3 regions of the Enterobacter chinensis genome follow, and region 3 is predicted to be linked to each of the others. Evidence: predicted binding sites of a transcription regulator. Region 3 holds the regulator's gene; each other region holds the start of a gene.
The links. The regulator LexA, encoded in region 3, represses DNA repair genes until DNA is damaged. The targets are predictions, from matches to a motif close to TNCTGTATGTACATACAGNA.
Positions count from the first base shown of each region.

Region 1: the regulator LexA is predicted to act here: its motif matches at 2,088-2,107, upstream of sbmC (DNA gyrase inhibitor SbmC).
Region 2: the regulator LexA is predicted to act here: its motif matches at 2,337-2,356, upstream of umuD (translesion error-prone DNA polymerase V autoproteolytic subunit).

Region 1 is NZ_JARDVI010000004.1:518,328-522,509, reverse strand. It holds gene PYW49_RS15100 (DUF496 family protein) at 1-289, opposite strand, end outside; gene PYW49_RS15095 (FUSC family protein) at 448-1,506, opposite strand; gene sbmC (DNA gyrase inhibitor SbmC) at 1,599-2,072, opposite strand; gene dacD (serine-type D-Ala-D-Ala carboxypeptidase DacD) at 2,192-3,358, opposite strand; gene sbcB (exodeoxyribonuclease I) at 3,557-4,182, shown strand, end outside.
Region 2 is NZ_JARDVI010000001.1:315,945-320,126, reverse strand. It holds gene PYW49_RS01640 (LysR family transcriptional regulator) at 1-287, shown strand, start outside; gene PYW49_RS01635 (hypothetical protein) at 356-625, shown strand; gene umuC (translesion error-prone DNA polymerase V subunit UmuC) at 638-1,900, opposite strand; gene umuD (translesion error-prone DNA polymerase V autoproteolytic subunit) at 1,884-2,318, opposite strand; gene PYW49_RS01620 (aldo/keto reductase family oxidoreductase) at 2,646-3,512, opposite strand; gene tcp (methyl-accepting chemotaxis citrate transducer) at 3,656-4,182, shown strand, end outside.
Region 3 is NZ_JARDVI010000009.1:65,719-69,900, reverse strand. It holds gene zur (zinc uptake transcriptional repressor Zur) at 88-600, shown strand; gene PYW49_RS21970 (CsbD family protein) at 668-877, opposite strand; gene dinF (MATE family efflux transporter DinF) at 998-2,335, opposite strand; gene lexA (transcriptional repressor LexA) at 2,399-3,007, opposite strand; gene PYW49_RS21955 (diacylglycerol kinase) at 3,116-3,484, opposite strand; gene plsB (glycerol-3-phosphate 1-O-acyltransferase PlsB) at 3,639-4,182, shown strand, end outside.

The DNA.
Region 1 (4,182 bases), on a different contig from region 3:
GCTTCTTAGAGATGTCACGACGCTCTTTGGACAGCTCAGCGTTTTTGATGATGTAGTCATCAACGCGGTCTTCATAGTCGCTCTTCATGCTGGCGATGATGCCCTGAATAGCTTCAACGCTCATGCCTGGCTTGATGTAGTCGCTCAGGTTGTCGAGCAGCAGAACACGCTTCTGGTTGTCACGGATCTTCTTCTCAACGTCCTGGATTTCACGCTGCAGTTTGTTTTTGCGGCGGAACAGGCGGACGAATTCCAGAACATCCTGGAACGAAGGCTTGGTAGTTTCCATTTTTACACCCCTGATAATGTGAGATTCGGATTCGTTAAAGCAACCGTTGTAACAATAACCTTACTGACAGCGGCTGCGAATGACAATGAGTATATCGTTTAAAGCTATCATAACCCCAATTGCTGCTGAATCGAAGCAGCAGGCGTCACATACGCCTTTTATTTGCGCAGCGCCCGGCAAATAAGATGCGATAACAGCTCAAGCTGACGCGCCAGTTCCATACTCAGCCAGACATAGCCATGAATAGGCGTTTCTGCCACGTTATCGCTCTGGCGTTCATTGATTAACTGCTTCAGCTCCGCAACGATCTCATTCAGCCGCTCGCTGTTCGCCAGTATCGGCTGCGGGTTACCTTCATAGAGCGCATGAGCGATGGTCAACAACGTTTGCTGCGTCATCTGCTGGGTCTCTTTGAGGGTCTGCGCGTTAAGCATCAGCAAATGGCTGGGGCGCGAGGCCCAGTGGGCGTTGATCTGCAGTTCAAGCATACAGACCAGATTGCGGCTTACCGTCTGGATGGCTTCGAAAATCGCTTTCTGAATATGGGTTTCTTTACTGGCGGGCGTGATCAGGCCGCGCATTTTGACCACGTCGTTAAGGATCGTTTGCAGATGCTTTTCCAGCCGGGGACGCTCAACCAGATTGGGGGAAAACCCGGCCTGATAGACGCGGTTAAACGCGGTGACGTAATTGGCCATCTGAATGCGCCAGTGCAGAAAAGCACGCTGCGGCCAGATACCGGTAAAGAGCATGGCCAGCAGTGACCCCAGGATGACATCCCCGCTTCGCCACAGCGCGGTGGTCATATCCCCGGCGGGTGCACCGACAACCACAGCGAGAGTAATACCAATCAGCAGCGCCTGATACGGTCTTTTGCCCAACGCCAGCCAGCCGCACAGGAACATGGCGGCACCGCACCATGTCAGCATGACCGGAAACGAGATAAGCTCCAGCTTCAGGGCGATAAGCCCGAGTGCCGAGCCTAAAACGGTCCCACCAATTCGCTCGAAGGCGCGAGGGACAACGTTTCCCCAAAACGAGATGGGCCCCATCACCACTACCAGTGTGATCAGCGGCCACGTCCCTTCCGGAACATCCAGCAAACGGACCAGGACAAACGTCAACACGAACGCCAGCGCGATGCGACATCCATGCACCACGCGGTAGTGTTTGTATAAACGAATTTCAAAAGGGGTTAATGATTTGTCGGGACGCACACCCGCTCTCCAGCTACACGGCAAATCACAATTGTACTGTGTTTTCAGCCGGGCGGATCGCTTCCGGCTGAAAAACCCTTCATTTAGCAGGCCTAAACCGTTTTGTGCTCTACTGCGATAAACATTTCAATATCCCAGTAGCCGTCCGCATTGCCGTCATTGAGATAACGCTCGAAGCAGGGTTTGAGCGCCATCTGGTACTTATTGTCCTGCAACAGGGAATTAAAGAACTGATACCACGGCGTGGCAAAGTCGTAGTTTTCCACACGCGCCGTCGCCACGGCATAATCACCGGCCGCGATTTCCGTCATCATGACGCCTTCGCTGTTTTCCGGAATGATGAAATCGTCCGGTACCGTGACGGCCGTATCACAGCGCAGTTTTTCTGCCGGGACCTCATCGGGGTTATCGTAGTAGACCGCAACCCACTCCAGCGGCTGAATGTTACGCCCGTCCACCCACATCACCAGCTGTTCAAAGCCCTGTTTTACCGTGTGTTCCCACGGCCCGACCAAATGAAAACCGGCAATCTTACGTTTCTGTTGCTGCTTAATGCTGTAGTCCATGCTGCCTCCATTTATTACTGTATATACATACACTATAAAGCGAGTTCTGACCGTTCAGCAAACGTGAAGTGTTTATTATGTGAGCAGACTCGCAACCCTGCCAGTCTGCTCAGCAGCAGTTAAAGCGTGTGATGCAAATAATCGCTCATGCGGGAGAACAGACCACCTTTATCAACGGCTTCCAGCGTCACCAGCGGCCAGTGTGCCACCACTTTGTCGCGGTCATAGAGTTGGATCTCCCCGACACGCTGATGCGCAGCAATTGGCGCTTCCAGCTCTTTTTTATCCAGCACGTATTTGGCTTTGATGTTCGGCACTTCCGCTTTCGGCAGGGCCAGCCAGAAGTCCTGGTCAGTGCCCAGTTTCACCTGCTCCTTATCGCCGTACCAGATACGCTCTGTCCCCACTTTTTTACCATTGTGCAGGATCTGCACCGTATCAAAATTCTGCTGCCCCCAGTGCAGGAGTTTCCGGGCCTGGTCCTCACGCCCTTTCGGGCTGTCCGCCCCCATGACTACCGCGATTAAACGGCGCTGGCCGTCAACGGCGGACGCAATCAGGTTAAAACCCGCCCCCGAGGTATGCCCCGTTTTAAGTCCGTCCACGTTCATGGTTTTATCCCACAGCAGGCCGTTGCGGTTTTGCTGGGTGATCCCATTCCAGGTGAGGCTCTTTTCGCTGTACATATGGTAAAACTCAGGCTCGCCGTGGATGATAGCCCGGGAGAGTACGGCCAGATCATAAGCAGAGCTGTGCTGGCCCGGCGCGTCCAGACCGTGGACGGTTTCAAAGTGCGTATCGCGAAGGTTCAGCTTTTGCACATAGTCATTCATCATCTTCACAAACTGCGGCTGGCCGCCCGCCACGTGATCGGCCAGCGCCACGCAGGCATCGTTACCGGAATCGACAATCAGACCGCGGCTCAGATCGCGCACGGAGACGCGATCGCCCTCTTTCAGGAACATCAGCGACGAGCCGTCAAACACCGGGTTCCCTTTTGCCCACGCATCACGTCCTACGGTGACAATGTCGTCCGGCGTAATGCGATGGCTATCAATGGCCCGATCCACCACATAGCCCGTCATCAGCTTGGTAAGGCTCGCCGGATTACGTTGTTGATGTTCGTTGCCCGCCGTTAAGATCTGACCAGTCGTGTAATCCATCAGCACCCAGGAGCCAGCCTGAATGGCCGGAGGCTGCGGCGAAAAATCCAGTGGTTCGGCCGCAAAAGCAGATGAGACACTCGAAGCGAGTAAAGAAACAGCAATAAACAGACGGCGTTTCAACGGTATATCCTCAGGTCATTAAAAATCGATGACCTTTTTACGGGAGTTCTGATGTCGTTACCTGGCTTAATTGCAAAAAAATGTGACAGGACGCAGGTTTTCCGCTGAAGCTGGCACGCAAATTTGTACCACGGCGGTGCTTTTTATTCGGTCTGACCCGTGCGATCGTTTACCATAGTGACGTCATTTTTTAACAGGATGGTATTACTGGTGTCTGACTCTGCCGCACGCCCGACTTTTTTGTTCCACGATTACGAAACCTTTGGCACTCACCCGGCGCTGGACCGACCGGCGCAGTTTGCCGCCATCCGTACCGACGACGAATTCAACATCATTGGCGAGCCTGAGGTCTTCTACTGCAAACCGGCTGATGACTACCTCCCGCAGCCGGGCGCGGTCATGGTCACCGGGATCACGCCTCAGGAAGCGCGGGAAAAAGGCGTTAGCGAGGCAGAATTCGCCCGCCGCATCCACGATCTGTTCACCGTCCCCCATACCTGCGTGGTCGGTTACAACAACATCCGTTTCGATGACGAAGTGACGCGCAATATCTTCTATCGCAACTTCTACGATCCCTATGCCTGGAGCTGGCAAAACCGTAATTCGCGCTGGGATTTACTCGACATCATGCGCGCCTGTTATGCGCTGCGTCCTGAAGGCATTAACTGGCCGGAAAATGAGGAAGGACTGACGAGCTTCCGGCTGGAGCACCTGACGCGCGCCAACGGTATCGAGCACAGCAATGCCCACGACGCGATGGCCGACGTCTATGCCACCATTGCCATGGCGAGGCTGGTGAAAGCCGCACAGCCAAGGCTGTTTGA
Region 2 (4,182 bases), on a different contig from region 3:
TCGACGTGAAGGTAAACACCGTTTTTCGGGCCAATACCAGCGACGCGCTGCTGCAGGCGCTGGAGGCAGGCATCGGGATCGGCGGCATGCAGCGACCCCTTGCGGCCCGCGCGCTACAGGCCGGCACGCTGGTACCGGTATTACCCGCCTGGCGGTTACCCGATCGCTTCCTTTATGCCGTCTATCCTGACGCCCGCTTCATTCCGCAACGCGTCCGGAGCGTCGTGGGCGTGATTGAGCAATTACTGCCTGAAATAATAAAGAAAAATCGATCGTTTCCACCGTAAATCACGTGCGTTTTTTAACCGCAAGGAATAGAGTATTTTCACCGTATTCTTCTCTATCTGGAGCACGTATGCCGGATTACCGTTTTTTCCAAAAAGGCCCGAACCTCATTGCGATCGAGAGTGCAAACACCGACTCGGCTGCTCAGCTCATCGCTCAGGGGTTTGAAAAACAGTTTGAGGAGATCGGCGCCGCGGATGAAAAAGAGGCGCTGACCCGCCTTGCTGATATCCGCAGAAATAATGAAATCGATCGCCATAACTTCCTGGCCGGGGCGGGCGAAATGCCGTTGATCGGCGTACTGACGGCTGCGGCAACCTGGTTGACGCAAAAGAAATAACGCAACCATCCGCTACCTCGCCACCGGTAAATCGGCGTACCGTGTCGTATAGGCTGGTGACAGCATCTCACGCTTCATCGCCCAGGATTTCTCAATACCCTGCCCGGCAAACCACACCTTCCCTTTGCCGGAATGATTTAAACTGTCGATTATCTCCATCAGCGCCGCGCTGTTGGCGCGCAGACGATTATCGTCAAACAGGTTCAGCTGGGCGACGCCGCTGCTGAAAAAGTCCGCCAGCATCACCCCGGCTTTCATATAGCGATACCCGTCGCGCCATATGCGCCCCAGCGCCTCCGTGGCGGCACGGATGATATCCCGCGAGTCATTGGTGGGCGTCATCAGGGTGACCGAAGCCTGATTGCCGTAATAAATTTCGTTGTCCGCATGCGGGCTGGTGCGCACAAACACGCTGATAAAACGGCAATATTGATGCTCGCCACGCAGTTTTTCTGCTGCCCGCTCCGCGTAGGCGCAAATCGCCTGATGCATCTCTTCATATTGGGTAATACGGTGTCCAAACGAACGGCTACAGATAATTTGCTGCTTCGTGGGGGTGAACTCTTCCAGGTCAAGGCAGGGCTCACCGCGAAGCTCGCGCGCCGTGCGTTCCAGCACCACGTTAAAATGTTTGCGAATGACCCAGGAAGACGCTTCCGCCAGATCCAGCGCCGTGGTAACCCCCATCGCGTTAAGCTTTTTCGTGATGCGCCGCCCTACGCCCCACACCTCCTCTACCGCAACCTTTGCCAGCAGCTTACGCTGCCGCTCCCGATCAGAGAGATCGACCACGCCGCCGGTGCCGGCCCACCGCTTCGCCGCATAGTTAGCCAGCTTCGCCAGCGTTTTTGTCGGGGCAATACCGACGCCAACGGTTAAGCCCGTATTTTTAAAGACCTGCGTGCGCATCTGGTGACCAAACGCTTCCAGCGATATGCAGTTATTGACTCCTGATACGTTCACGAACGCCTCATCAATCGAGTAAATCTCTATTGCCGGGGCGAGATCGGTCAGCGTCTGCATCACTCGACTGCTGAGATCGGCATACAGCGCATAGTTCGAGCTAAAGACGTAAACCCGCGACGGATAGCCCTTCTCTTTGAACTTAAAATATGGCTCACCCATTTTTATGCCGAACTGCTTTGCCTCCCGCGACAGGGAAATAATGCAGCCGTCATTATTGGAAACCACCACGATGGGCTTCCCCTGTAGATCGGGGCGGAACACCTTCTCGCAGGAGGCATAGAAGCTGTTCACATCAACCAGCGCGAACATGTTTATGCGTTTTGAGGGTGTGGGTGACGACACCGAAGATTTGCAGCTCCTCTTCGGACTGAAAGGTAATCGGCTGATAGCGGGCATTATGTGGCATAAGTCTCAGAACCGGACGGGTCTGCAGCTCTTTCACCGTAAACTCACCGGCGACCGACGCGACGACGATATCCCCATGTTCGGCGTTTAACGAACGGTCAACCACCAGCAGATCGCCGTCGCCGATCCCCGCCCCAATCATGGAGTCTCCGCTCACCTTGATAAAATAGGTCGCACTGGGGTGTCTCACTGCCAGCCGGTTAAGATCGAGACGATCTTCCACATAATCCTGCGCCGGGCTGGGGAAACCACAGGCAACACGCTCTAAAAATAAAGGTAATTCAATGCATTGGTTTGGATGATAAGAAAAGAGAGTGTCCATAATGCCTTTCTCGCCAGATACTGTATATAAATACAGTATTACGGATTGTGGCCAGGGATCAAGGTCATTTCCGGAAGCGAACCCAAACACGTTGAAGTTTGAGCGGATTTAATTTAGCTGCATCCTCTGTCCGGAACTCGCCTCAGGTTCTTCCTGGTTAGCGTTAATAGCCCTCATAACACAAGTCATTTTAAAGTCACAAAAAAATGACTTATTTGTGACTTGCAAAAAAGTAAATTCACAAAAATTGAATCACTTAATATTGACTTTAATGTCAGATAAAATCATATAGCACGCAAAGCCCTTCGGGCCTTGCGTATGTCACGATCAGTCCATCAGCGAATTCAGCGTTTCCAGGGCCTCAGGCGGTAACCGCAGCTCGCCCGCCGCAAGGTTTTGCCGCAGATGCGCCACGGAAGAGGTGCCTGGGATCAGCAGGATATTCGGGGAACGTTGCAGCAGCCATGCCAGCGCAACCTGCATTGCCGTCGCGCCCAGTGAGTCTGCAACAGCCTGTAGCCCGGAAGATTGCAGTGGCGTAAAGCCCCCCAGCGGGAAGAATGGCACATAGGCCACCCCCTGCTGCGCCAGCAGATCCACCAGCGCGTCGTCGCCCCGGTTCACAATGTTGTACATGTTCTGCACGCACACTACCGGCACCATCTTCTGCGCTTCCGCGACCTGAGTGGCCGTGACGTTGCTCAGGCCAATATGACGCACCAGCCCCTGCTGTTGTAATTCTGCCAGGGTGGAAAGCGGTTCAGCAATCGACCCTTCCGCCGGCCCGTGCACGCTAAACATGATCCGCAGATTCACCACATCCAGCACGTCCAGCTGCAAATTACGCAGGTTGTCATGCACCGCCTGAGTCAGTTCCTGCGCGGAGAACGCCGGTAGCCAGGCGCCTTTGCTATCGCGACGGGCACCAATCTTGGTGACGAGCGTCAGATCGTCCCGGTAAGGATGCAGTGCCTCGCGGATCAGCTGGTTCGTCACGTGGGGGCCATAAAAATCACTGGTATCAATATGGTTAACCCCCGCTGCCACAGCTTCGCGTAACACGTCCAGCGCGGCCTGTTTATCCTTCGGAGGACCAAAAACGCCCGGCCCGGCCAGCTGCATCGCGCCATAGCCCAGTCGTTTAACCGTCCGCGTTCCGAGCGCGTACGTCCCGCTTTTATCAATGCTGCTCATGTTGACCTTCCTCATAAAAATGATCCGGGTTTACAACAGGTTCCTTCAAAGAGCCCTTAGTTAAGCGCAAGTTAATTAAAGTTTAAATTCTCTACGACGATAGTAATTAAGTACCCCTGCATCTTCTCTAACGGACGACCGCCATGCTGAAAAATCTGCACGTGATTACCGGTATTATCTTTGCCCTCACCATATTCTGTCTGTTGCAAGTTGTCACGGGAGGGTTGTTCTACTCTGCCGTCAGCAACGATCGCCATAACTTCCAGAACTCCGGCGTACTCAATGCCCAGCAGGAAAGCCTGAGCGACAGCGTGAACACGCTGGTGAAAACGCGCGTCACCGTCACCCGTGTGGCGATCCGCTACCTGAAAAACCAGCGTGATCCGGCTTCCCTTGCGGCAATCAATAAATTGCTTGGCACCGCAGGCGACTCGCTGGCAAAAGCCGAAGCCTATAACAAAGAGTGGCAGAAACTGCCGCAGGTTAAGGGCCAGGATGCGGCCTTAACCGACGAGATGCAGAAATCCTGGAATCAGATGCACGAAGTGATGCGTTTGTCGATTGAGTATCTGCGCGCCGACAACTACCAGGCCTATGGCGATCTGGACGCACAGCAGGCTCAGGACGATATGGAGGCGGTCTATAACCGCTGGCGCGCCGAAAACAACAC
Region 3 (4,182 bases):
GGTATAGCACAGACTGGCGGATCTCGGTGTTTTTACCAGAACATGATAAAGTGAGGGTTTTCCGTCCTATAACATCCGGGGTGCTAAATGGATAAGTCCACAAAAGAGCTGTTAGCGCAGGCCGAAAAGCTGTGCGCGCAACGCAATGTGCGCCTGACTCCGCAGCGCCTTGAAGTCTTACGTCTGATGAGCCTGCAGCAGGGCGCCATCAGTGCCTACGACCTGCTCGACCTGCTTCGCGAAAGCGAGCCGCAGGCGAAGCCACCGACGGTCTATCGCGCGCTGGATTTCCTGCTGGAACAAGGGTTCGTGCATAAAGTGGAGTCCACAAACAGCTATGTGCTGTGCCATCTGTTCGATCAGCCTACGCATACATCGGCGATGTTTATCTGCGATCGCTGTGGAGCGGTGAAAGAAGAAGGCGCGGAAGGCGTGGAAGACATTATGCATTCGCTGGCCGCTAAAATGGGCTTTGCCCTGCGTCATAACGTGATTGAAGCACACGGGCTGTGCTCAGCGTGCGTGGAAGTGGAAGCCTGTCGTCATCAGGATGCATGTCAGCACGACCACTCTATTCTCGTGAAGAAAAAGCCGCGTTAGCAGCAAAAGCAAAGGCGGCTCATGGCCGCCTCAGAGTGTACTTCCTTGTACTTCGGGTATAGCCCGGTTACCAGCGGTAGTCGTTGCGTTTTTCCCAGTCGCCCACTTCTTTTTCCGCCTGGTCTTTTGCGTAGCCGTAACGCTCCTGGATTTTACCAACAAGCTGATCGCGTTTACCTTCAATGACGGTCATATCGTCATCAGTCAGCTTACCCCACTGTTCTTTCGCTTTACCTTTGAACTGCTTCCAGTTGCCGCCGATTTCGTCTTTATTCATCATCGTGTCCTCTTAGTTAAGCGTCGGGTCGTAACGTCCGTTACGTTCTTTTCTGCTGGACGTAATGATTATTGTAGTTAAGGATTCGGCAGTTGGTTTCATATTCGGAATCTTTAACCGTCACGATATATCGTGACGCGAGGGGAACCAGGTATTGTTCCGCCAGTGGCGCCGCCAGATAAAAGCCAGCGATATCCCCCGCAGCGAGAGGAAGACGGCAAGGGCCAGCCATAAACCGTGGTTACCAAGCCACGGGAGCGTCAGCAGCGTCAGGCCAAACCCTGCCGCAGCGACAGCCATGCTGTTACGCATTTCGGCTCCGCGCGTCGCACCAATAAACATGCCGTCCAGGAGATAACACCAGACGCCGACCACCGGTAAAATCACCTGCCAGATAAGGTAATGGCTCGCCAGCTCGCGCAGTGAAGAAAGAGAGGTGAGTAACGCAACGATCTGCTGGCCAAAACAGGCGTAAACCAGACCAAACGCCAGCGCGACCAGTCCCGACTGACGGCAGGCTGCCCGCCACACATCCTGGAGCTGCCCGCTTTCGCGCGCACCGTATGCCTGTCCAGAATGCGCTTCAACCGCATAGGCAAAGCCGTCCAGTGCGTAGGCAGTAAAGGTCAGGAGCGTCATCAATACCGCGTTGACCGCGACAATTTCTGGCCCCAGCCGGGCCCCGAAAACCGTCAGCGCGCCGAAACAGAGTTGAAGAAGCAGCGAGCGCAGCATGATGTCACGGTTGAGCGCCAGCAGCTTACGGATATTCCCACGCCATGCGGTTTTAAGCAGCGCAAGGGAGATCCCGCGCATCGCCAGAACACGCCAGACCATCCACAGACCAATAATAAAGGTCCCGTATTCTGCAATCGCAGTCGCCAGTGCCGCACCCCGCACGTTCATGTGCAGACCCATCACCAGCCAGATATCCAGCACAATGTTGAGAAGGTTACCCACCACCAGCAGAATCACTGGCGCACGGGCATACTGTACGCCCAGAAGCCACCCCAGCAGGACCAGGTTTGCCAGCGAGGCGGGCGCGCTGAGCCAGCGGATTTCAAGGAAACGTCGCGCCTGCTCCAGTACCGCCTCGCTGCCGCCCACGATATGGAGCGCAAGGTCAATCAGGGGAGCGCGCAGTAAAACGATTAACGCACCCGCACCAAGCGCAAGTATCAGCGGCTGCACCAGCGCGCGAGCCAGACGCAACGGATCTTTTGCACCATAAGCCTGTGCGGTAAGTCCGGTGGTACTCATGCGCAAAAAGAGCAGCAACATAAACAGGAAGCTGGTTGCCGTCGCGCCAATGGCCACGCCGCCAAGATAAACAGGGGAATCAAGATGACCAATAACAGCAGTATCGACCAGACCCAGCAAGGGTACGGTGATGTTGGAGAAAATCATCGGCAGAGCAAGACGCCACAATGCCTTATCTGATGCCGTCAGCAGTGACATGAAAAATACCGGGAGCAGGAAATGAATCAGGCTACAGCGGAGCCGTAGCCTGTCAGGAAGAGATTAGAGCCATTCACCGTTGCGAATGACCCCAACCGCCAGTCCTTCGATAGAGAAATTATGCTCACGGAGATCCACCACAATCGGGGAGAACTCATTGTTTTCAGGCAACAACTGGACGGTGTTACCCTGTTTTTTAAGACGCTTGACGGTGACTTCGTCATCGATGCGTGCGACCACAACCTGGCCATTGCGCACATCCTGCGTTTTGTGAACCGCCAGCAGATCGCCGTCAAGAATGCCGATGTCTTTCATCGACATACCGCTTACGCGCAGCAGGAAATCAGCGCTCGGTTTGAACATGGCTGGATCGACCTGGTAGTGGCCTTCAATATGCTGCTGTGCCAGTAAAGGCTCACCTGCAGCAACACGCCCCACCAGCGGAATGCCCGTCTCTTCTTCCACCAGCAGGCGGATACCGCGGGACGCGCCCGAAACAATCTCAATCACGCCCTTACGCGCCAGCGCTTTCAGGTGTTCTTCGGCAGCATTCGGAGAACGGAAGCCCAGACGCTGAGCGATTTCCGCACGCGTGGGTGGCATACCCGTCTGGCCGATATGATCCCGGATGAGATCAAACACCTCTTGCTGCCTGGTCGTTAACGCTTTCATTCCGCCCCCTGGGTGTATATACAGTTATGCTGTGAGTATATACAGTCAAAGGCGATTTTGGAACCAAAAACTGCACAAAAAACCAGGGACTTAATTATTCCTCGAGGCTCATCGGAAATGTGACCAAAGCAGCGTGACCCAGGTGATAACGGCGGTGATAATCGCCAGCAACACGGCAGCAGAGCCCATGTCTTTTGCCCGGCCAGAGAGCTCGTGGAAATCAGAACCTATACGGTCAACAACAGCCTCAATAGCGCTATTAAGAATTTCCACTATCATCACCAGAAGCACGGAGCCGATCAGAAGAACGCGTGTTATCGCATCAATATCAAGGAAACAAGCGATAATCACCGCGATGATAGCGGCGACGCCTTCCTGGCGAAAGGCGGCTTCATTGATCCACGCGGCACGGAAACCTTTCCAGGAATAGCCGGCGGCTTTGATGATTCGGGTTAACCCAGTGGTATTATTGGCCATTAAAAGAACCTTTTATTGGAAATAGCGTCAGTAACTACAGGAGCAGCGCGTTTCGCTGCCGCCTTAAGTATGACGGGTAACAACAGAAATTTTGCGCGCTTTCTGTTATCCTTGCGCCGCAATTGCATTATTAACCAGAGGCTTTACATCGTTTATGTCCGGCTGGCCACGAATTTACTACAAATTACTTAATTTACCATTAAGCATCCTGGTAAAAAGCAAGTCTATCCCAGCAGAACCCGCGCTGGAATTGGGGCTCGATACGTCACGTCCTATTATGTACGTTTTGCCTTATAACTCGAAGGCAGACTTACTGACGCTTCGCGCCCAGTGTCTGGCGCATGATTTACCTGACCCGCTTGAACCGCTGGAAGTTGACGGCACTCTGCTGCCGCGCTACGTGTTCATTCATGGTGGACCTCGCGTGTTTACCTATTACACGCCAAAAGAAGAGTCCATCAAGCTGTTCCATGACTATCTGGACCTGCACCGCAGCAATCCTGACCTGGATGTGCAGATGGTGCCGGTATCGGTGATGTTTGGTCGCCGCCCGGGTCGTGAAAAAGGTGAAGAGAATCCACCTCTGCGCATGCTTAACGGCATCCAGAAGTTCTTCGCGGTCTCCTGGCTGGGACGCGACAGCTTTGTGCGCTTCTCTCCTTCCGTTTCGCTGCGTCGAATGGCGGACGAGCATGGCA